4 regions of the Companilactobacillus farciminis KCTC 3681 genome follow, and region 1 is predicted to be linked to each of the others. Evidence: predicted binding sites of a transcription regulator. Region 1 holds the regulator's gene; each other region holds the start of a gene.
The links. Region 1 encodes Rex, which represses fermentation and respiration genes when NADH is low (regulators of the CRP and FNR family bind a similar motif). Its sites were predicted from a motif close to TTGTGAANTANTTCACAA; they were not measured.
Positions count from the first base shown of each region.

Region 2: LF20184_RS10965 (acyl-CoA dehydrogenase family protein) is a predicted target of Rex. The motif match lies at 1,369-1,386, and genes of this name have one in related genera.
Region 3: LF20184_RS12145 (MaoC family dehydratase) is a predicted target of Rex. The motif match lies at 3,646-3,663, and genes of this name have one in related genera.
Region 4: adhE (bifunctional acetaldehyde-CoA/alcohol dehydrogenase) is a predicted target of Rex. The motif match lies at 1,831-1,848, and genes of this name have one in related genera.

Region 1 is NZ_CP017702.1:1,964,032-1,969,556, forward strand. It holds gene LF20184_RS09670 (cation:dicarboxylate symporter family transporter) at 1-832, opposite strand, end outside; gene manA (mannose-6-phosphate isomerase, class I) at 1,592-2,560, opposite strand; gene LF20184_RS09685 (redox-sensing transcriptional repressor Rex) at 2,581-3,231, opposite strand; gene LF20184_RS09690 (ABC-F family ATP-binding cassette domain-containing protein) at 3,370-5,283, shown strand.
Region 2 is NZ_CP017702.1:2,206,363-2,211,887, forward strand. It holds gene LF20184_RS10960 (electron transfer flavoprotein subunit beta/FixA family protein) at 1-220, opposite strand, end outside; gene LF20184_RS10965 (acyl-CoA dehydrogenase family protein) at 230-1,354, opposite strand; gene LF20184_RS10970 (MerR family transcriptional regulator) at 1,498-1,911, opposite strand; gene dltD (D-alanyl-lipoteichoic acid biosynthesis protein DltD) at 2,034-3,290, opposite strand; gene dltC (D-alanine--poly(phosphoribitol) ligase subunit DltC) at 3,302-3,541, opposite strand; gene dltB (D-alanyl-lipoteichoic acid biosynthesis protein DltB) at 3,557-4,765, opposite strand; gene dltA (D-alanine--poly(phosphoribitol) ligase subunit DltA) at 4,758-5,525, opposite strand, start outside.
Region 3 is NZ_CP017702.1:2,450,213-2,455,737, forward strand. It holds gene fabV (enoyl-ACP reductase FabV) at 1-759, opposite strand, end outside; gene LF20184_RS12135 (MIP/aquaporin family protein) at 1,183-1,935, opposite strand; gene LF20184_RS12140 (enoyl-CoA hydratase-related protein) at 2,312-3,118, shown strand; gene LF20184_RS12145 (MaoC family dehydratase) at 3,191-3,625, opposite strand; gene LF20184_RS12150 (aldo/keto reductase) at 3,962-4,882, shown strand; gene LF20184_RS12155 (NAD(P)H-dependent oxidoreductase) at 4,996-5,525, shown strand, end outside.
Region 4 is NZ_CP017702.1:1,859,949-1,865,473, reverse strand. It holds gene LF20184_RS09090 (oleate hydratase) at 1-1,508, shown strand, start outside; gene adhE (bifunctional acetaldehyde-CoA/alcohol dehydrogenase) at 1,878-4,496, shown strand; gene LF20184_RS09080 (MFS transporter) at 4,799-5,525, shown strand, end outside.

The sequences.
Region 1 (5,525 bases):
CAGCTTCCGAACTAGCGGTCGTAAAAGCTAAAGTAACTTCATTTTCAATAATTCTGAACATTTCATAAAATCTAACGTGGAACAAATGTCCCACACCAGCCATGACGACAAAGACGAAAAATGCCATTGTCGCATAAGCAATCACAATGAATAACAATAATGGCTTGAGGGAACTAAAGCCCATCTCACCAACTGTAACACCGATCAAAGCACAGACACCAATTGGAGCTAAACGCATAACCCAGTTAGTTACTTTGAACATAACGTTAGCGACAGCGTTTAAAACATCAACGATAATCTTACCTTGTTTACCAATTGAAGCCGTTCCTAATCCGAACAATACAGAGAAGAAGATAATTGGCAACATATCGCCTTTTCCAAGCGAGGCAAAGATATTTGTTGGAATGATACTCATCAAGATTGACCAAATACCCGAATGTTTGGCAGTTTTTGCCGTCGCAGTATATTGACTAATATCCGAACCTTTTAGACTATGAATGTCAATAAAGGTACCGGGATGAGTAACATTAGCGACGATAATACCAATAATAATCGCTATTGTTGTCATAATTTCGAAATAAATTAAAGTTTTTAATCCAATCCGACCAAGTTTCTTAATATCACCCATATTGGCGATACCAACGGTCAAACAGGAAATAACGATTGGTAAAACGATCATTTGAATCATGGAGATAAACATCGTACCAATGTTTTGCATAACTTGAATGGCAGCCTTATTCTGATAGAATAACTGCCCCAAAATAATACCTAGGATCAAACCAATGATGATTTGCCAACCTAAGCTTATCCGGAAAAACTTTTGCTTTTGCAATTTTAGGTCCCCTTTAAGTAAGCTTATTTTTAATTATAGAAGACTTTTCATCAAAATGGAAAATGTTAGCGATTCCAAATTAAAGGTTTTTTCATTTTGATTTTAAGGACGAACTATTTTATTTTAATAATGGTTTAATGTTCTAGTTTTAGTTTAATTTGGGATTTTTTGAAGAAAAATATACGGATTTATTTTTGGGGGTAAGTGTAAAAATGCCGTCGTCCGCAAAAATCCTGTGGCTGGCTGGAACATAGCCGACGCGATTTTGAGCTTTTGCATAAACCAAGTGCGCAAAATCTCAAAACTCGGTCTTTCACTAGGCAATAAATTGCCAAGAGAAATTTGGCTATTGAGCCGCCACAGGATTTTTGCTACCGACTAGATTTCAATTTCTATTTGGATTGAATTAGACACATAATTCCTAAAAAGCAGCCCTATTTCTTTATTCCTTACACAAATAAAACAAAAAAGGACATCATTAGAATACAACAATCTATTGCAATTCTAATAACATCCTCTATTAATTTTTTTGAAGCAATTTATATAAAGATAGAAACCATAATCTAGTCGGGAGCGAGGTACTGGAAAATGCTCAGCCGTGAAATTCCACTTAGCGATTTATCGCTTAGTGGAAGCCCAATCTTGAAGACTTTGCCCGGTTTTGGTCTTAGCAAAGGCTCCAAGTTGTAGCCACAGCGTTCCAGCGTTTTCCAGTGCCGAACGGACGACGGCAGTTTAGCATCCCTCAAAATAGTTAATTTAGTTTTCACCAGATTCTGAAGCGATAATATCCAAATCACCTGACAAAGTCCACTCGTTGATTGTTGCAGGAACAATCAAGTGTGTACCTTTCTTCAAGTCATAGTCTTTACCGTCAGCAGTGATCTTACCTTCACCGTTTAGAACTGAGATCAATGTGTACTTACCAATTTGGTGGTGCAATTGAACTGGTTCTTTGATTTCCCAGTGATAAACTGAGAAGAATGGTGAGATTGGTGGTTGAACGAAGGTTGTAAACTTGTTCTTGCCAACTTCTTTAGATTGAATATCTAGTTTTGGATCTTTGTGAGGTACTGTGATTGTGTCTTCTGATTGTTTGATGTGAAGATCACGTTTCTTACCAGTAGTCTTGTCGACACGGTCATAGTCATACAAACGATAAGTTGTATCACTGCTTTGTTGTGTTTCTAAGACCATGATTCCCTTGTTCAAGGCGTGAACTGTACCACTTGGTACGTAGTAGAATTCACCTTTCTTAACAGGAACTTTTCTTAATAAGTGATCCCAGTCGCCTGATTCGATCATTTGGTCGAGTTCAGCTTTGTTCTTAGCATTGTGACCATAAATCAAGTATGAACCTGGTTCTGCATCAATGATGTACCAGCATTCTGTCTTGCCTAGCTCGTGTTCGTGCTTTTCAGCATATTCGTTGTCAGGATGAACTTGAACTGATAGGCTAGCATTTGCATCCAAAATCTTTGTTAGAAGTGGAAATACTTTGCCCTTAGGATTACCGAATAATTCTTTGTGGTCATTCCATAGATCGGCAAGGATTTGACCAGCAAACTCGCCATTTACGACTTGTTCTTTACCATGTGGATGTCCAGAAATTGCCCAGCATTCACCAATTGTTCCATCAGGAATGTTGTAGCCAAATTCTGTTTCTAGTTTTCTTCCACCCCAGAGTTTCTCATGAAAGACGGGTTTTAAAAATAATGGTTCACTCATAAAAAAATTCCCCCAAAAATTTATTCTATTTCTTCAGTCATTGACTTATCACGGTCCAAGAAGAAAATCAACGTTTGCAATTCGTTTGCCAAATCGACATAGTGAACGCGAATACTGCTTGGCACGTTGATAATAACCGGCGTAAAGTTCAAGATTCCACGAACTCCAGCATCAGCTAACAAGTCGGCTGTTGTTTGCGCAGCATTTGAAGAAACTGTCAAAATGCAGACGTCGATCTGTTGCAAGTGGAGTTGTTCCTTTAGTTCACTAATATCGTAAACGGGAACTCCACTCTTGACTGTACCGACAATTTCTTTATTAATATCAAAAGCTGCTGCAATTCGAACATTATTTGTCCGAGAAAAGTTATAATTTAGTAAGGCGTTACCTAAATTACCGACCCCAACTAAAGCGACGTTGGTACGTTTGTCTTGATTCAATAACTTCTTAAAGAACGTTACTAAATCGTTTACATCGTAGCCATAGCCACGCTTGCCAAGTGCACCTAGATATGAGAAGTCACGTCTAATTGTAGCACTATCTATCTTAACCCCTTCTGATAATTCACCAGAGGAGATTTTTTTTGTACCCTCATCCTTGAGAAATTGGAAGTAACGATAATAAATTGGTAAACGCTTTATTGTTGCGTTTGGAACTGTTGTTTTTGTCATAATTTACCACCATATGTGTGTCATTTCACTAACATTTATACTAAATAAAAAACACAAAAAACGCAACACGTTAAACCTATAAAGGCATAAATTATTAATTAATGATAAAATTGTGAATAAGGTAAAGGAGCAATCAACTTGATTTTATTACAAGCACAAAACATTACCAAAAATTTTGGAACGAAGAAACTCTTTTCAAATGTCAGTTTCGAAATTCAAGACAATAGTCGTATCGGCCTCGTTGGTCGCAATGGTGTAGGTAAATCTACCCTATTAAAAATCATCTCTGACCAAGAGAGCTACAACAGTGGCAATATTGCACTCAAAAAAGACACCAATATTGGCTACTTAGCTCAGGACTCAGGATTAAATAATGACAGTAAAATTTTTGATGAATTGGAGCACGTCTTTGACTACCTCAAAGCTCAGGAAAAAAAGATGCGCGCTTTGGAAGAAAAATTGGCCAATCCTAATGTCGACAACTATGACGATATTTTGAAACAATACGACCAACTCCAAAATACTTTCCGCCAAGAAAATGGCTACAGCTATCAGTCTGAAATCAGAAGTGTCCTCAAGGGGTTCGGCTTTGATGAAGATGTTTGGCAAGACAAGATTTCGACCCTATCCGGTGGTGAGAGATCTCGTTTGGCGATGGCTAAAATGCTTTTAGAACATCAGGATATCTTATTATTGGATGAACCGACTAACCATTTGGATATCAATACTGTTGAATGGCTAGAAAGCTATCTTAAAGGCTACAAAGGCGCTTTAGTAATCGTATCTCATGATCAGTACTTCCTAGACAAAGTCGTTAACGAAATCGTCGAGATCAATCAACACTCTTCTACTCACTACTCTGGTAACTATACTTTCTACTTACAAGAAAAGAAGAAGAATCAAGAAGTTGCTTGGAAACATTACGAAGAGCAACAAGCCGAGATCAAACGGACCGAAGAGTACATTCAGAAAAATATCGTCCGCGCTTCAACTACTAAGATGGCCCAAAGTCGTCGTAAAAAGCTCGAACACATGGATGTCTTAGACCGTCCCGGCAGTGATCAAGGTTCAGTTCACTTCTCATTTGAAATCGACAAAGAAAGTGGTAACGACGTGCTTTTGGTCAAAGATGCTGCTATCGGTTACGATGATCGGATCATGTCTGAACCTATCAATTTGGATGTCAAAAAAGGCGAACGTGTCGGTATCATCGGACCTAACGGTATCGGTAAGTCAACTTTCTTGAAATCAATCCTTGGAAAAATTCCGATGATCAAAGGAACTTCCCAATTTGGCGCCAACGTTCAAGTCGGTTACTACGACCAGAATCTAAAAGGACTCGATCCTAAAAAAGACGTCTTGCACGAAATCTGGGACCTCTATCCTAGACTCGACGAACAAATCATCCGTAAGAAATTAGGAGCCTTCCTGTTCAGTGGCGACGACGTTCTAAAACCTGTAGCTGGATTATCCGGTGGTGAAAAAGCCCGTTTGACTTTGACCAAATTATCTATGGAACACGATAACTTCTTGATCATGGATGAGCCCACTAACCACTTGGACATCGACAGTAAGGAAGTTCTTGAAGATGCCCTAAAGGAATTCCCTGGAACAGTTCTCTTCGTATCCCATGACCGTTACCTTTTGAACACTTTGGCCAATCGTATCGTCGATATCGGCGAACACGGCAGCAAAATTTATCTCGGTGACTACGACTACTACGTTGAAAAAACTTCTGATACACCAGTGGTCGAAGAAACTAAGAAAGCTCCAACTGTCAGTGAAAAGAAAATGGAATATCAACAATCTAAAGAACAACAAAAACAAGAACGTAAATTACGTCGTCAAGTTGAGGATTTAGAAAACCAAATCGCTGAATTGGAAGAAAAAAATGCGGCTATTCAAAAAGAAATGACCAAGGATGAAAACTTAACTTCTTACAGCAAATTGGCTGACTTGCAAAAAGAACTTGATGAGAACAAAGCTAAGCAAGATGAAATCGAAGAAGAATGGACTAATAAGTCGATTGAATTGGAAGATTTTAATAGTTAGTTTGTGGTTTACTTGCCGTCGTCCGTTCGGCACTGGAAAACGCTGGAACGCTGTGGCCACAACTTGGAGCCTTTGCTAAAACCAAAACCGGGCAAAGTCTTCAAGATTGGGCTTTCACGTAAGCAATAAATTGCTAAGTGAAATGTCACGGCTGAGCATTTTCCAGTACCTCGCTCCCGACTATATAATGGTTTTTATTTTTATATAAATTACTTAAAAATTAATAGAAGATATTATTGGAA
Region 2 (5,525 bases), 240 kb from region 1:
ATGTTTCTTGCAAGGAAACAGCAAAATCATCTGGGCCCATGGACAAAGTAATAACTTCTCCGCCAACTTTATCTCTAATCATTAAAGCTGCTTGTAGGGCGTGCAAATCATAAGAATTGATAACACCACCTAGGCCACGTCGATCAATATTTTTAGTTTTTTCATTAATTTTGACGTTTGTCGTTTCAGGAACTTGTTTAATACCAACAACTATTTTCATAACTTCCTCCTAGGCTCTATTCTTTGCTTCAATCAAAGCAATCTCTGTCCGCATCTTTTCAACTGTACCTTCTGCTAATTCCATCGCTCTGGCATCCCTGATCAAATGTTCAACCGGATAATCCAAACTATAACCATAGCCACCCAAAATCTGTAAGGCATCAGCACCGGATTTAACGGCGCTTCGACTTCCATATGCTTTAGCCATGGCAGCCTCCTCTTCGTAATCTTGACGATTGTCTTTTAACCAAGCAGCTTTTTGGTAAAGCAGTTTAGTAGTCTCTTTGGCAATGGCAATATCAGCAACTTTTCTTTGAATACCTTGCATTTGAATGATTGGTGTATCAATAGCTTTTCTATGCGTTGCGTAATCTGTTACTATATCTAACTCGTGTTCCATGATGCCGGTCAAAACAGCTCCCATCAAAACTCGCGCATCATTGTGAGCACTGTCACCGATTTCTTTACCCATACCGACTTTACCTAACAAGTGATTCTCATCAACTTCGATGTTGTTCATGACGATTTCGCCAACTGGAACACCCGTCAAACCTAAGAAGTTCTCTTGCTTACCAAATTCAAAGCCTTCCATATCTTTATCGACAACGAAGAAAGACAATTCTTCCGGTGCAGTTTTGACAAGAACACAATAGATTTCTGCTAGTCCACCATTCGTAATCATGATCTTGTCGCCATTAATAATCCACTTGTCACCAACGTGTTCTGCATGTGAGTTAATTCCTAAAGGATTAGAGCCACCACTAGGTTCAGTCATTGAAAAAGCAATAATTCGTGATTTTGCTTGAGGTAAATACTCATCTTTTAGAGCCTGGTTACCAAACTTAACGATTTGATCAATCGACTTGAAGTGACCTTCCAAAGTGACTGCCAAACTAGCATTGCCACGAGCAATCTCATTGATCATCTCAGCAGTAGTTGAACCATCAAATCCTGCCCCACCGTATTCTTTAGGTAACATTGTACTTAGCAAATCTGTTTTCTTTATTTTGTTCAACAAGTCATTTACATATGATCTAGTGTGATCAATTTCCATATCAAATGGTGCTACTTCATTTTCTGTGAATGATTTAACCATTCGTAAGAGGATTTCTCTACTCGTCTTATTTTGATCCATAATGCTCTCCTTGCATGTTAATTTTTTCACATATAAGTATAAAAAAATACCAAACTAATCTATCTAGCCACATGATATATTAGTTTGGATATAAAGTAAATATAATAATATTATATATAGACAATTATTTATCTATATCAAAGCTAAGGCTTATCCAAATGCATTTCTTCCTTAACGTACTTTTCTGTACCATCATTGGTTGCCTTACCATAGTATTCACATTTAAAATTGATGACATCCAGCGTTTCTTGTAGTTGGCGCATTTGTTCTTGAACTGACAAACGTAACTGTAAGAACATATCAAAACGCTCTTGCAACGAATCATCGCCTTCAGTTGTCCATTTGATAAATTGTTTGATTTCTTTTATTGGCATCCCAGCATTTTTCACACACTCAACTATTTGTAACGTGCCTAAATTCTCTTCGGTAAAGCGACGTACTCCAGCAGCGTTCTTATTTAAATTAGGAATCAAGCCTTCTTTGTCATAGTAGCGTAGTGTGGGAACTGATAAACCGAATTTTTCAGCCACTTCACCAATTGAATAAGTAGTTTCTATTTCTTGCATAATGATCTCCTTAATTTTTCATTGACCTAAAGTTAACTTAATGTTTAGTGTTGATAATAACATTTATACACAAAAAAAGCCTCTCTGACCATTCAGAGAGGCTTCTTCGATTCTTAAAATTGATTATCACTAGCCCATTTATTAGTTAAGAAGTAACTATTCATGTGATACTGTGTATTCTCGGGGTTAGCTTTCTTAGTTTGATAGTAACCTTTGAGGTCCTTATCTAACATTAACCAGCCACGCCAACCCATGTGAATCGTATCTTCGGCGATGTAGTTAGGATTCTTAACGTTTGATAAATCTACGATATTATTGAAACCTTGGGACTTCAATTGATATTTGATCTTTTTATCAAAATTAGTAATGGAACTCATTGGCATGCCAGTATATTTAACCCAGTAAGGATTGATTGGTTGAATGACGAACATTACTTCAGTCTTATTTTGAGCAAACATATATAGCAATGCTTGAAAATCATTATATTCTGGGGAACGCGTATAAGTTACATGTCTGTGCGCATTCTTATACTTAACGATTCTCTTTTTTAATTCTTTCTTGTAAAAAGAATTACCAATTTGCAAATCATTATCAGTTGAATGTTTCTTTGCCAACTTAGTAGCTAGTTTGTTTAAATGCTTGTAATCATAAGTATCTGGCAATTGACTAGCTGCTTTGTTGATCATATTTTGATGATCATTCATCGAAAGTGCTCCAAAGAGGTTATCCTGACTCTGCAAACTTGCACGGGAGACTCGTTTAATGTACATCCGTTGAAAATTAGTAATCTGTTGACCCTTGGAAATACGTTCTAAGGCGCCATCTTCAATCGGACCTTTGCTAACACCCAGATCAAGTACTCGATTAGCAATGTATTTGTTCATCGCTTTATCACCATGATCTGAATTTAAAATAAATCCGGTCAATTGCAATGGTGATAAGAAGTATTTGAAAGCGTCGGAAGGAACACCGGTCTTAGTAAACCATTGTGGCGAGATAATAAAGACTGCTTTATTACCTTTTAAATTAGACATCCCACCGACATTGAAAGCTTGAGTCAATGAAGCCGTACCAGGATTTCCTTGCAAGAATGGTTTGTTCTTCCAATGATATTTTTGCGCCATGGAAGATGGGTGGAACGGATCCATTCTAGAAAGTTCCGATGAACCAATAATAGGAATGTAGTTTTCTTTTTCGGCAGCATTCTTAACACTTTCACCCTTTAAAACTCGCACATCCAACGAAGTGGCCGCTTGGTCGATCTTTTTAGGAGTAACAGTTTTAAAATTAATTGGTGCAAATAGAAGAATCAACAATGCAACAATAGCAACTATAACAGGTCCAAAAATCATCCATAACTTTTTTTTCATTAGTATCTACTCTATTCCAATTCTTGTACACGTTGAGCAATTTTATTTACGGTTGACCATTGAGAACGGTCGAATTCTGAAACTGGTACTTGGATACCAAAGGTATCTTGTAATGTAACTAGAACTTCTACAGTTGCCATTGAATCTAGAACACCATCTTTAAATAGATCTTGATCGGCATCTGAGCCTGCGTCATCCAAACCTGTAACATCTTTTAAAATATCCACAATTTTGTTTTTAATTTCATCCATAATAAGCTCTCCTAACTAAAACCATAATTTATCTAAAATACCTGAAAAAATCATAAAACTGAAACATACAACATTGAAAGTCAAGAAAACGGCGAACGCATGCGTAAACTTGTTGCTTGGAATACTCTTACGATGTCTCTTCTTAAATCTCAACCAAGCATCGTTAGTGATCATTGCTCCGGCGTGGAACAAACCATAAACGATGTAATACCAAGTCTCACCATGCCAGAATCCCATGATCAAGAACAAAGTCAAGTAACCGAAGTTAGCGATATTGACACGATTCTTGATCCACTTGTGTTTGATCATTGTAAACATCAAACGCATGTAGATGAAATCACGGAACCAGAATGACAAGGTAATATGCCATCTATTCCAGAAATCCTTGATGTTCTTGGACTTAAATGGTGCCTTGAAGTTCATTGGTGTCTTGATACCCATGAAATTACTGATTGAAACGGCAAATAGTGAATATCCAGCGAAATCAAAGAACAAATACATACTATAAACGTACATATAAGCCACCAAAGCCCAGGAAATTCCTAATGGTGTTTCACCACGATAAGACAAAGTTAAAATTTGAATCTTTGGTAATAATAAAGTTCCAAAGAAGTAACCGATGATGAATTTATAAGCCAAACCTTGCATCAATTTATTAACACCACTGTGCAACAATTCGACGTACTCATCACGACTAGGAACTTTTAAAACATCCTTTTGAAAACGTCTGAAACGATCAATTGGTCCTGAGGAAATGGTTGGGAAGAATAGCAAGAACCGAACGAACTCGTAAGGTTTAATATTCTTAATTGCTCCATCACGGATCTCCATGATAATTTCAACCGCTTTGAAGGTTAAATAACTGATTCCCATGAAGCCAAATAAGGAAATCGTGGCATTTTTCAACAGTGGATCCAGTTTGACGAAGACCAGCGGCACAATCGCTAATACAACAAACGTAGTAAAGATCCAGAAATTATTGTGCTTTTTACGATACGACAAGTAAATAAATACTAATAACATTTCGTAGAGAATGTAAAAGATCAGTGAAATTCCCTGCGACATGTTTCCACCAAAGAACGTGATCCAAAGAATTACAACAGTTGCGAAGAAATCATAAACATGAAGTCGTTTGCCAAACCACAGTCCAATCATGATTGGCAATAATAGTAATAGTAAATAGATAAAGTAATGTGGACTGCTATAAGGAGTAATGTTATTCATTAATCTCGCCTATCAAAGTCTTTCTATCAATTTTTCCGTTTTTACTAATTGGCAACTGTTTAACGAACTTGAGAACATTAGGAATCATGTACTCCATCGTTGTTTCTTTAAGTGAACTTTTAATCGTATCTGTTAAATCATTCGTATCATGATTGCCATATTCATCTTCCAAGACGATGCAGGCAATCATCTTGCTAACTTGTTTCTTGTTGTTATAAAGCGGTACAGTGCAAGACTGTTTAACTTGCTTGAGATTACCCAAAAGTGAATCAACCTCTTCTAGCTCTATTCGGTAACCGTGCATTTTAATTTGAAAATCCGTTCGACCGTGATAATACAACAATCCATCACTCGCTTCACTGACCATATCTCCAGTGTGGTAGAAAATCTTACCATCGATATTTTCAAAAGCCTTCTCTGTTTGAACTGGATTATTCAAGTATCCCTTGGAAACATCTGGTCCACTGACTAACAGCTCACCTGTCATCATGCCGGTTTTAAGATCAACGCTACCAACAACTTTATGCTCCATATTTGATTTCAAATAACCGATTGGTAAGCGATCATATTTGTCCAACGCCGCTTGATCAATCAAAATTGAAGTAATGGCTACGGTATTTTCGGTTGGACCATAAGTGTTATAGACCTTGGCACTTGGAAACTTCTTCAATAATTTTTGAGCAGTAGCGTGAGTTAATTCTTCACCACAGAACATAAACTTATTCAGTTGAGGTAGATGTTCTTCATCAAAGCCTCTGAA
Region 3 (5,525 bases), 490 kb from region 1:
TTTAGCAGCACCCAATGTTCCCTCGTGATAAAAATCATAAGTACTCTTAGGACCAATATATGAATAAAGGATTGTCTTGAATCCATCTGCTAGAACACCAGCTTGTTTCAATTCATTGATCCAAATTTCCCAATCTTCACCACCCATGACGTGCTTTGTGGCTTCAATTTCCTCTTCAGTAGCCGGTTCAACAGTTTGTTCAAATAACTTATTCTCTTCCAAGTTAATATTTTCCCCAGTTACGGTCTTACCAACTGTTCCTATTGATGAACGCCATGTTTCATCTGGATTATCTGGATTGGTACGTTTAGGCGCAGCAACCGAATATACTAAAAGATCAATTTTTCCTCCAAAACTGTCTTTAATATATTGGATGACTTGATCCTTCATGTCTTGTGAAAAGGCGTCACCAATAAAGTTCTTTCCAATCAAACCAGCCTTTTCAGCTTCTTGACGGAAATAAATATTGTTGTACCAACCAGCGGTTCCTAACATCTTTTCATCACGTGGTGGTCTTTCGAATGAAACCCCAATTGTGTCAGCCCCTTGACCAAAAGCAGTTGTAATTCGACTAGCAAGGCCATAACTGGATGATCCCCCAATGATCAAGGCCTTTTTTGCACCCTCATAGTGACCTTTACCTTGAACATAAGCTATTTGATTAAGAATCTCTTGACGACATCCCTCCGGATTAACAGAACGAGCTACGTTTCCTTTGAGCTTTTCAGTAATTTTTACCAGTGTATCTGTGTCTGACATCTCCAACTCCACCTTTGCACGAATTGATTTAATGAATGGAGTCAATTATTATCTTTTAACATTTGAGTGAAAGTACTTACTGGCGTTTTAAGTTTTTCAAATGTTTTTTGATAATGTAAAAAGATTCCTCTCATTATCATTGAAAACCTCGATAGCTAAATCACATTGTGACATCCATAACTATCTTCAATTGCTAATGTAAGCCTTTCCATAAATTTAGACCAATATTCCTTGTTTATTTCATATATAACAGATAGTTATAATTCAGTCATACCAGCGCATCCAGCAATCGCTTACAAAAATAAACAGCAAAATATTGAATATGTCATTATTTTGCTGTTTTTTAGTTAATTTATACATTAAATTATGATTTCAACTATTTTAAGGTAAAAAAATAAGCCTTAGTCAGGCTTATTTTTAACCTTATAGTCCAAAGAATCCTTTATAGATAAAGATACCTACAACCGCACCAGCAATAGGTGCAACAACAGGAACCCAACTATAGTCCCAATTAGAAGATCCTTTGTTTGGCACTGGCATAAATGCGTGCACAATTCTTGGTCCCAAATCACGAGCCGGATTTAATGCCGGACCAGTAGGACCACCAACAGACATTACCAAAGTAGTGATAACAAGACCAACCCCAATATTGGCAATATCAATACTTTGCTTGAAGAACATTCCTCGATACAATCCCATAGCTGCAAAAGTCAAAATCGCAGTACCAATTGCTTCAGTCCAGAATCCATTCATTGCACTGCCAGCAGTATCGCCAGTCGAGAAGGTAGCAAATATGGCTCCTTCATCTTTAGTGCGTTTATAATATGGCCAATAAATTACTAGTACCAACAATTGCCCTACCATCGCACCTAAAAATTGGAAAATAATGTAAGGAGCTACTTTAGCCCATGGAAAAATTCCTGCAGCTGCTTGTGCAACTGTAATAGCAGGATTCAGGTGATTACCAGATATTGATCCAAACATCATTGCTGGAATCATAACACCCAAGCCATAACCCACGGCAATAAATATCCAACCACCATTGGCCTGACCATTTTCACCATTACCAGTAGTATCCTTTAGAAAAGAATTAGCAACAGCCCCATTTCCGAATAATACCAAAATCAAAGTACCAAAAAATTCAGCTGCAAAACGAGCATCCCAAGTTCCACTCATTTTAAAACACCCCCATCTTTTTTACTAAGTCAAAACTTAGATCAATACTTTAACTATTTATCACTTATTCAACTTAGCAATTTGAACTATAACGGAGAATTTGTGCGCCGTAAATATTGATATTTATTCATAGTATCAATAACTATATGTTATATGCTTGATGAATCACCCACATGATAGCGTTTTCACAAACCAACAAAGTCTATTTTTCACAAATTTTAATCGGATTTTTTTTTTTGACAAATTTCAGAATGCTATATTTTCGGCAATTCAGCCGTCGCTATTTTTCAGATAAATTTGCATTTTAAAAAAATAACTTTACTATGAGTTTTGAAAGTACTTGCTGGTAACTTACTTTTGAAGGGATGTTACTAACATGACAGAATTAACAGGTATGAAAGATTTTAAGAACGTATTACTAGAAGCTGAAGACGGTATTGCAACATTAACTATTAATCGTCCAAAATCATTGAATGCATTGAATTCAGATACATTGACTGAAATTGGTGAAGCACTTGATGTTGTTAAGAATAATGAAGATGCAGTTAAAGTTTTGATTATTACAGGTTCTGGCGAAAAGGCATTCGTTGCTGGCGCTGATATTTCTCAAATGAGAGATATGAATCCTATTGAAGCCTCTGAACTTTCAAAACTAGCTCACAATTCATTTGGTAAGATTGAAGATCTAAAACAATTTACAATTGCTGCTGTTAATGGATATTGTCTAGGTGGTGGACTTGAATTAGCTTCATCATGTGATATTCGTGTTATCTCAAGCAAAGCTAAATTTGGTCAACCAGAAGTTACTTTAGGTATTATTCCTGGATTTGGTGGCACACAACGTCTAACACGTTTAGTTGGTCGTGGCAAAGCTAAAGAAATGATTGCTACTGGTACAATGATCGATGCTAAAGAAGCATATCGTGTAGGTATCGCTGAAGAAGTTGCTGAACCAGAAGAATTAATCAACAAAGCAACAGAAATTGCTAAGACAATCATGAAGAATGGTCTAATTGGTGTCGGCATGGCTAAATATGTAATCGACCGTGCAGCTGATCTACCATTGGATACAGCTATCGACTTCGAAACACAAATGTGGTCACAAACATTTGCTACAGAAGATCAAACTGAAGGTATGACAGCATTCCTAGAGAAACGTCACGCCAACTTCACAAACAAATAGATTCACTCCTCCATACCATATAGTAAAAGGTGATGAGAATTTAATTTCTCATCACCTTTTTTTATAGATTTTTTAATGTTTTGCTGGCATTATTTGTGCTTCACCCTCAGTAACAACATCCCCATTTTGATTAGTTACTATAGTGGATAATGTTGCAATTTGAAAATGTGCCTTTTGATCGATTCTTTCTACTTTGACTGTTGCAACTAGTACATCCCCAAAATATACTGGTTTATTAAATCTAAGAGTTTGATTTAAGTAGATTGCTCCAGGTCCAGGCATCTTGTTACCAATACAGGCAGAAATCAAACCTGCCGATAGCATTCCATGAGCTATACGTTTATGGAACTGTGTTTTTTCAGCAAATTCTTCATCGACATGCATCGGATTATAATCGCCAGTTACCCTAGCAAAAGTATCAACGTCATCCTCAGTAACTTGCTTGGTCATCACTCCAGTCATACCTACTTTTAATTCACCCTCATAGATAATCTTATATTCTTCCATTAGTACAACCTCCTAAGTGTATGTGAGTTACATCACATTTCACAATCTATTGTATTTTGTAAACGATTTCATTAACAATATGAATTATTTATAGTATCTATAACTTATTGAAATGTATACTCTTTTATAGCTAAATTTTGAATATTTATATATGAGTTTTTGACAAATTGAGGATAATGATATATTTTTTGCTCATTTTTTAAATCAAAAAATGATTTTTGTAATAATATGTGTAATTAATGTCTATACAGAATGTAACCGTAAACAAACCAATTGACATCCCCCACCAAACCCTCAATAATTAAGATGATATTGAAATATTGGAGGCAAAAATAAATGAAACAACGTTATATTGGTGAAAGTAACTGGCAAGCTTCAGCTATTGCACTTGGTATCATGCGCATGAACAGTTTAACCGTAGATCAAGCTGCTAAAGCTATCGATACGGCTTATGATAGTGGTATTAATTTTATCGACTCAGCTGACATTTATGGTGGTGGAGATTCCGAAAAAATCTTTGGCCAAGCACTCAAGCAAAGTGGCGTAAGTCGTGATCAACTATACATTCAATCAAAAGGTGGCATTATTTCTGGCAAGAGATATGATTTCACAAAACAACACCTGATTGATGCTGTCGATGGCTCACTAGAACGTTTAGGTGTCGATTATCTTGATTCATTCCTCTTGCACCGTCCAGATCCATTGATGGAACCTGAAGAAGTCGCTGAAGCATTCGATGAATTGCAAAAATCCGGTAAAGTTCGTCACTTCGGTGTTTCTAACTTCAATCCTCAACAATATTTACTTGTTCAAGAAGCGGTTGACCAACGTTTAATGATCAACCAACTTCAATTCAGCATTATGCACACCGGCATGATCGACTTTGGTATGCACACTAACATGACTGATACTCGCTCGATCAACCACGATGGTGGTATCCTTGAATTCTCTAGACGTATGGGCGTTACAATTCAAGCTTGGTCACCATTCCAATACGGCATGTTTGCTGGTACTTTCATCAACAACGATAAGTTCCCAGAACTCAACAAAGTTCTCCAAGAATTGGCTGACAAATATGGTGTAAGTAAAAATGCTATCGCTGCAGCTTGGATTCTCAGACACCCTGCTGACATTCAAGTTATCATCGGTACTATGAATCCCGAACACATCGCTGATAGTGCCAAAGGTGGCGACGTCGATCTTACTAAACAAGAGTGGTATGACGTTTACTTCGCTGCCGGCAACGACTTACCATAAAATCTAAAAATTTGTTCTAATAAAATAACCGTTATTTCATTTCTAATTTATGAAATAACGGTCTTTTTAAGGTTTATAATGTAGGTAAATTATTAAAAAAAGAGGAACTTTCTATGCCAAAAGTACTCGTAATATATGCTCATCCTTTGACTGAAAAGGGATCTTCAACACACGAATTATACAAACATTTTATTAATGCCTACCAAAAAGCCAATCCTAACGATGAAGTCGTAGTTCACAATGTTTCTGAATACATGCCTTATCCACTAAACAAATTTGCTGTTTCAATTTATAACAAGAAATTAGCTAAATGCGACTTGAATGTCGACGAAAAACGTTTCAACGATGCTCGTCAGATGTGGATTGACGAGTTCAATCAAGCCGATAAATACGTCTTCGTCAATCCAATGTACAATCTCTTCATCCCTGCCGAAATGAAAAGTTACATCGATATGATTATGGCTTCTCACGATACTTTGCACGGATCACTGAACAAACTACATGGCAAAAAAGCAATTCACTTGCAAGCTAGTGGTAACAGATATCACAAGAACGCTCCAACTGACGATCCCCAAATTAAAGATTTAGCCGACGAGTATCTCAAGATGATGTTGCATGTCATTGGTGTTGACGACTATTCCAG
Region 4 (5,525 bases), 100 kb from region 1:
ACCAAGCACTTTCTAATAACAAAGGATTTCTAGCAAAAGGTGGAAGAATGCTTAACGAAGAAACTTTCGAGAATCTTTGGGATGTTTTGCGTTCAGTGCCATCTCTAGATCATCCTGGACAAACTGTTACCGATGACATTTTGAACTTTGATCATGCTCATCCAACTCATGATGTGGGACGTTTGATTGATCACAATGGACCACGTGTAAATCCGGGCAAAGACAATTACAAGCATATGCAATTCGATAATAAAGATCGTTACTTGTTGTCGAAATTAATGTTGATGCCAGAAAAAGACGAAGAAAAGTTGAACAACATCAGTATTGCTGAATGGTTTGCAAGTAGTCCTCACTTCTTCACAACTAATTTCTGGTACATGTGGCAAACAACCTTTGCTTTCAAACGTGCTAGTTCAGCAGTTGAGTTGCGTCGTTATATGAATCGTATGATTCTAGAATTCAGTCGTATCAATACTTTGGAAGGTGTAACGAGAAGTCCTTATAACCAATTTGAAAGTATTATTTTACCAATGCGCAAGTATTTGGAAGACCGTGGCGTAACCTTTATCAACAATCGTAAGGTTACTGACCTCGAATTCAAAGACACACCATTGCAAGATGATATCGTTGTAACTGGCTTGAAGTATGAAGAAGTCGATAATGACAACAAAGAGGGACATATCGATATCGCTGAAAACGACTTAGTCTTCGATACTAATGGTTCGATCACTGATAGTTCAGCAATTGGTGATTTCAATACACCATTCAAAGAGAATATGGATTATGCACCTAGTGCAATGCTTTGGAAGAAGGCTGCTGAGAAGTTCTATTCACTAGGCAATCCTGATAAATTCTTCGGTGACCGTTCACAAAGTGAGTGGGTAAGTTTCACAGTTACGACTAACAACCACTTTTTAGTTAACGAAATTTCACGTATCACCCAACAAGAACCAGGTAATGCTTTGAACACTTGGATTGAAAGTACGCCATTGTTGTCAATCGTTGTTCACCATCAACCACACTTCAAGGCACAAAAACCTAACGAATCAACATTCTGGGGTTACTTCATGTATCCAAGAAGAAACGGTGATTACGTTCAAAAACCTGTTATGGAATTGACTGGTAAAGAAATGCTTGAAGAATTGCTCGGTCATCTAGCTGCAACTGATCCAAGTAAAGACAATATCAAGAATCATACTGAAGAAATCATGGACAGTATTGTCAACGTAATTCCCGTTCACTTGCCATATGCTTCAGCAATGTTCAATCAAAGAGCTGTCGGTGACCGTCCAGATGTAGTGCCAAAGCACAGTAGAAACTTAGCCTTCATCAGTCAATTCTGTGAACAACCATTCGATATGGTCTTTACAGAACAATATTCATTCCGTGCCGCTCAACGTGCTGTTTATACCTTGTTGAACATTCCATTGTCAGAAATGACACCAATGCACCATTACGAAAAAGATCCAAAAGTAATGGCCCGTGCTACTAAGACAATGTTTAGATAGATAGAGAGAGCGGAGAATGACGGTTAAACTTTGAGCATTTGCCTAACTATGGGAATTGGCTTGTGTAACCCGTTTAAAAAACAAAATATTTCACAAAGTAGGTTGAAAATCACTTCAATCTACTTTTTTTGTGAATTCAAAAAGACCCATAACACGGACTTTGTGAAGAATTATTCACAATAGAATTTATGAAATCGAGGATGTGAAATTCATTAACTAACAAACAATCATCGGATACGTGTTGATACATCAACGTGGATACGTTTACATTGTCTTTTTCGATTAAAATGCTTGAACAAAAAAAACACAGTGATATGATAAAACGTGAATTAGTTAACAAATATAGTTTTTATTCTTGGAGGTAATCAGATGTTGAAAGGTTCCAAAGATACAAATACTGCTGCAAAACCTGATAAAAAAGAAGAAGTAAAACCTGTTATTGATGAAATGGTTGCTAAAGCTCACAAGGCTTTGGAAATCATGGACAGCTTCACTCAAGAACAAGTTGATCACATTGTTCACCAAATGGCCATTGCCGGATTGAATGCTAGTTTTAGATTAGCTAAATTGGCATACGAAGAAACTGGTCGTGGTTTGGTTGAAGATAAAGTTATCAAGAATATGTATTCAACCGAAGAGATTTGGCACTCAATCAAACGTGATAAAACCGTTGGTATCATCGAAGACGACAAAGAACACCGTTTGATCAAAGTCGCTGAACCACTTGGTGTTTTAGCTGGTGTTACTCCAGTTACTAACCCAACTTCTACAGCAATGTTCAAGTCATTGATTGCCTTGAAGACACGTAACCCAATTATTTTTGGATTCCATCCCCAAGCTCAAAAATGTTCAGTCGCTGCTGCTAAAGTTATGTTAAAAGCTGCTGTTGATGCAGGTGCACCTGAAGGTGTTATCCAATGGATCGAAAAACCAAGTATCGAAGCTACTTCATACTTGATGAATAACGAAGGGGTTGCCTCAGTTCTTGCTACTGGTGGTCCTGGAATGGTCAAAGCTGCTTACTCAACTGGTAAACCTGCTTTGGGTGTTGGTCCTGGTAATGGTCCTGCTTACATTGAGAAGACTGCCAACATCAAACGCGCTGTTAACGATATTATGATTTCTAAGACTTTTGATAATGGTATGGTTTGTGCCGCTGAAAATAGTGCCATTATTGATGCTGATATTTATGACGAAGTTAAGTCATTATTAGAAAAGAACAAAGTCTTCTTCATCAAGAAAGCTGACTACAAGAAGTTAGCCGATGCTATGTTTAGACCAGAAGGTGGAGTTAAAGGTCCTATTGCCGGTCAATCAGCTTTGAACATTGCTAAACTTGCTGGTATCAAAGTTCCTGCTGATACTAAAGTTCTAGGTGTTGAATTGAGCAAGGTTGGTCCAGACGAACCACTTTCAGCTGAAAAGCTTTCACCAGTACTATCAGTCTTCAAAGTTGCTGGTCACAAAGAAGGATTTGAAAAAGCTGATGAATTGCTACACTTCGGTGGTTTAGGTCACACAGTTGGTATTCACACAATGAATGAAGATTTAGCTACTGAATTTGGTATCAAGATGAAAGCTAGTCGTGTACTAGTTAATACTCCTGCTGCTATCGGTGGTATTGGTAATCTTTATAACGAAATGATCCCATCATTAACACTTGGTACTGGTTCATGGGGTAAGAATTCTATTTCTCACAACGTATCTTCATTTGATTTGCTTAATATTAAGACAATCGCTAAACGGAGAAATAACATGCAATGGATTAAACAACCAAGAGTTTACTATGAAAAGACTTCAGTTCGTTATCTAGAAGATCTTCAAGGTATGAAGAGAGCCTTTATCGTCTGTGATCCTGTCATGGTTCAATTAGGATTTGTTGACACAATCACTGATGAATTGAAACGCAGTAAAGTTAATGTTGAATACTCAATGTTCTCAGACGTTGACAATATCGTAACTACTGATGTTGTTAAACGTGGCGTTACACAAATGAATCTCTTCAAGCCAGATACAATCATTGCCTTAGGTGGCGGTACAACCATGGAAACTGCCAAAGACATGTGGTTATTCTACGAACATCCAGATGTTGACTTATTTGGTGCAAAACAAGGCTTCATCGATATTAGAAAACGTACTTATAAGTTCCCTAAGCCAGAAAAAGCTCAATTTGTTGCTATTCCTACAACATTCGGCGGCGGAGACCAAGTTACACCATTTAGTTCAATCATCGATACTAAGACTGGTACTAAGTACCCAATCGCTGATTATGCATTGACACCTGATGTTGCTATCATTGATTCACAATTTGTTGAAACAATGCCAAAAGACATCATGGCTGAATCTGGTATGGATGTTTTGACTAATGCCGTTGAATCATACGTTGCAAATATGGCTTCAGATTACACAAGACCATATGCATTACAAGCTATTAAATTAGTCTTTGATAACTTAGAAAAAGCTGTTGCTGGTAACAAAGATGCTCAAGCAGAAATGCACAACGCTTCAACTCTAGCTGGCTTATCATATGGTAATGCCTTTGCCGGTGTTGCTCACTCAATCACTGATGTTTTGACAAATGCCTATGGTATCAGACACGGATTGGCTTCAATCATTGCCTTGCCACAAGTTATCAACTATAACTTCGAGCAACCAACTAAGATGACAATGTGGCCTGCATACGAAAGCTTCAGAGCTGATTCTGATTATGCTGCTATGGCTAGTTACATTGGTTTGACTGGCAAAGACAACCGTGCTTTGAAGGATGCCTTAGTGAAGAAGATTGTTGATCTTGCTCATGCTGTTGGTATTAAGTTAAGCTTGAAGGACAACTATATCGATAAGAAAGACTTCGATAGTAAGTTGGACGACTTAGCTGAAGCAACCTTTGGCGATCAATTCTCATTCACTAACCCTAAGGAACCATTGATTTCAGAATTGAAACAAGTTCTTGAAGATGTTTATGTCGGAAAAGGAATCGAAAAATAGACTTCATTAAATAAAAATGATGTAGTTCAGAGTAAAATCTGAATTACATCATTTTTTTTATGATTTTTTATACAATTTTGGCTATATTAATTCTCAGTTTTTTCAGTCTATAATAATACAACCGATATTTATTTTTTTGTTGATTGTTAAAAAATGCTGTTAAATCAGTGTTTATAAGGATAAAATTAAGAAAATTTAATTGAGATTTTTGATATCGGAGATTGAATTGTACATGCTACAATTTCGATGAGTTTAAAGAATGGATGGGGATTATGATTTCTTTAAAGAATAATAAAATCAAACTGGGTATTAATAAAGAGCAATGGAGTTGGATCATGTATGATTGGGCCAATTCTGCTTATGGAATCATCGTTACAACGGCAGTTTTGCCAGTTTACTTCAAATCAGTTGCGACGAGTTCTGGGATTTCTAACGCTAGTTCGACAGCATACTGGGGATATGCTAATAGTTTTAGTACGTTATTAGTTTCGTTGTTGGCACCATTTTTAGGAGCTTTGGCAGACTATCCTAATTTTAAAAAACGACTATTGAGTATGTTTTGTTGGTTAGGGATAGTAATGACAGTCGGTCTAGCTTTTGTACCAACAAGTCAGTGGCAAATGCTATTAACGATTTATATTTTTTCGGCGATTGGGTATTCAGTCAGTAATTTGTTTTATGATAGTTTTTTGACCGATGTGGCAGATGATCTGCAGATGAATAAGATATCGACTTATGGCTACGCTTTTGGATATTTAGGTGGGGTGCTTGCATTCATACTCTTTCTAATTATGCAGTTGACGAGTGGATTTGGGATGTTGGATGGAGTAGGTATTGCCAAAATGAGTTTTATCATTGCCGCTAGTTGGTGGTTGATTTTTTACTTGCCACTTCAAAGAAACGTTACTCAAAAGTACTCTGTAACTTCTACCAAATCGCCAGTATCTGGGAGTTTTAAACGAGTGTTTGCAACTATCAGACATATTCGTCAATATAAAAAAGTTGCTTGGTTTTTGGTAGCGTACTTCT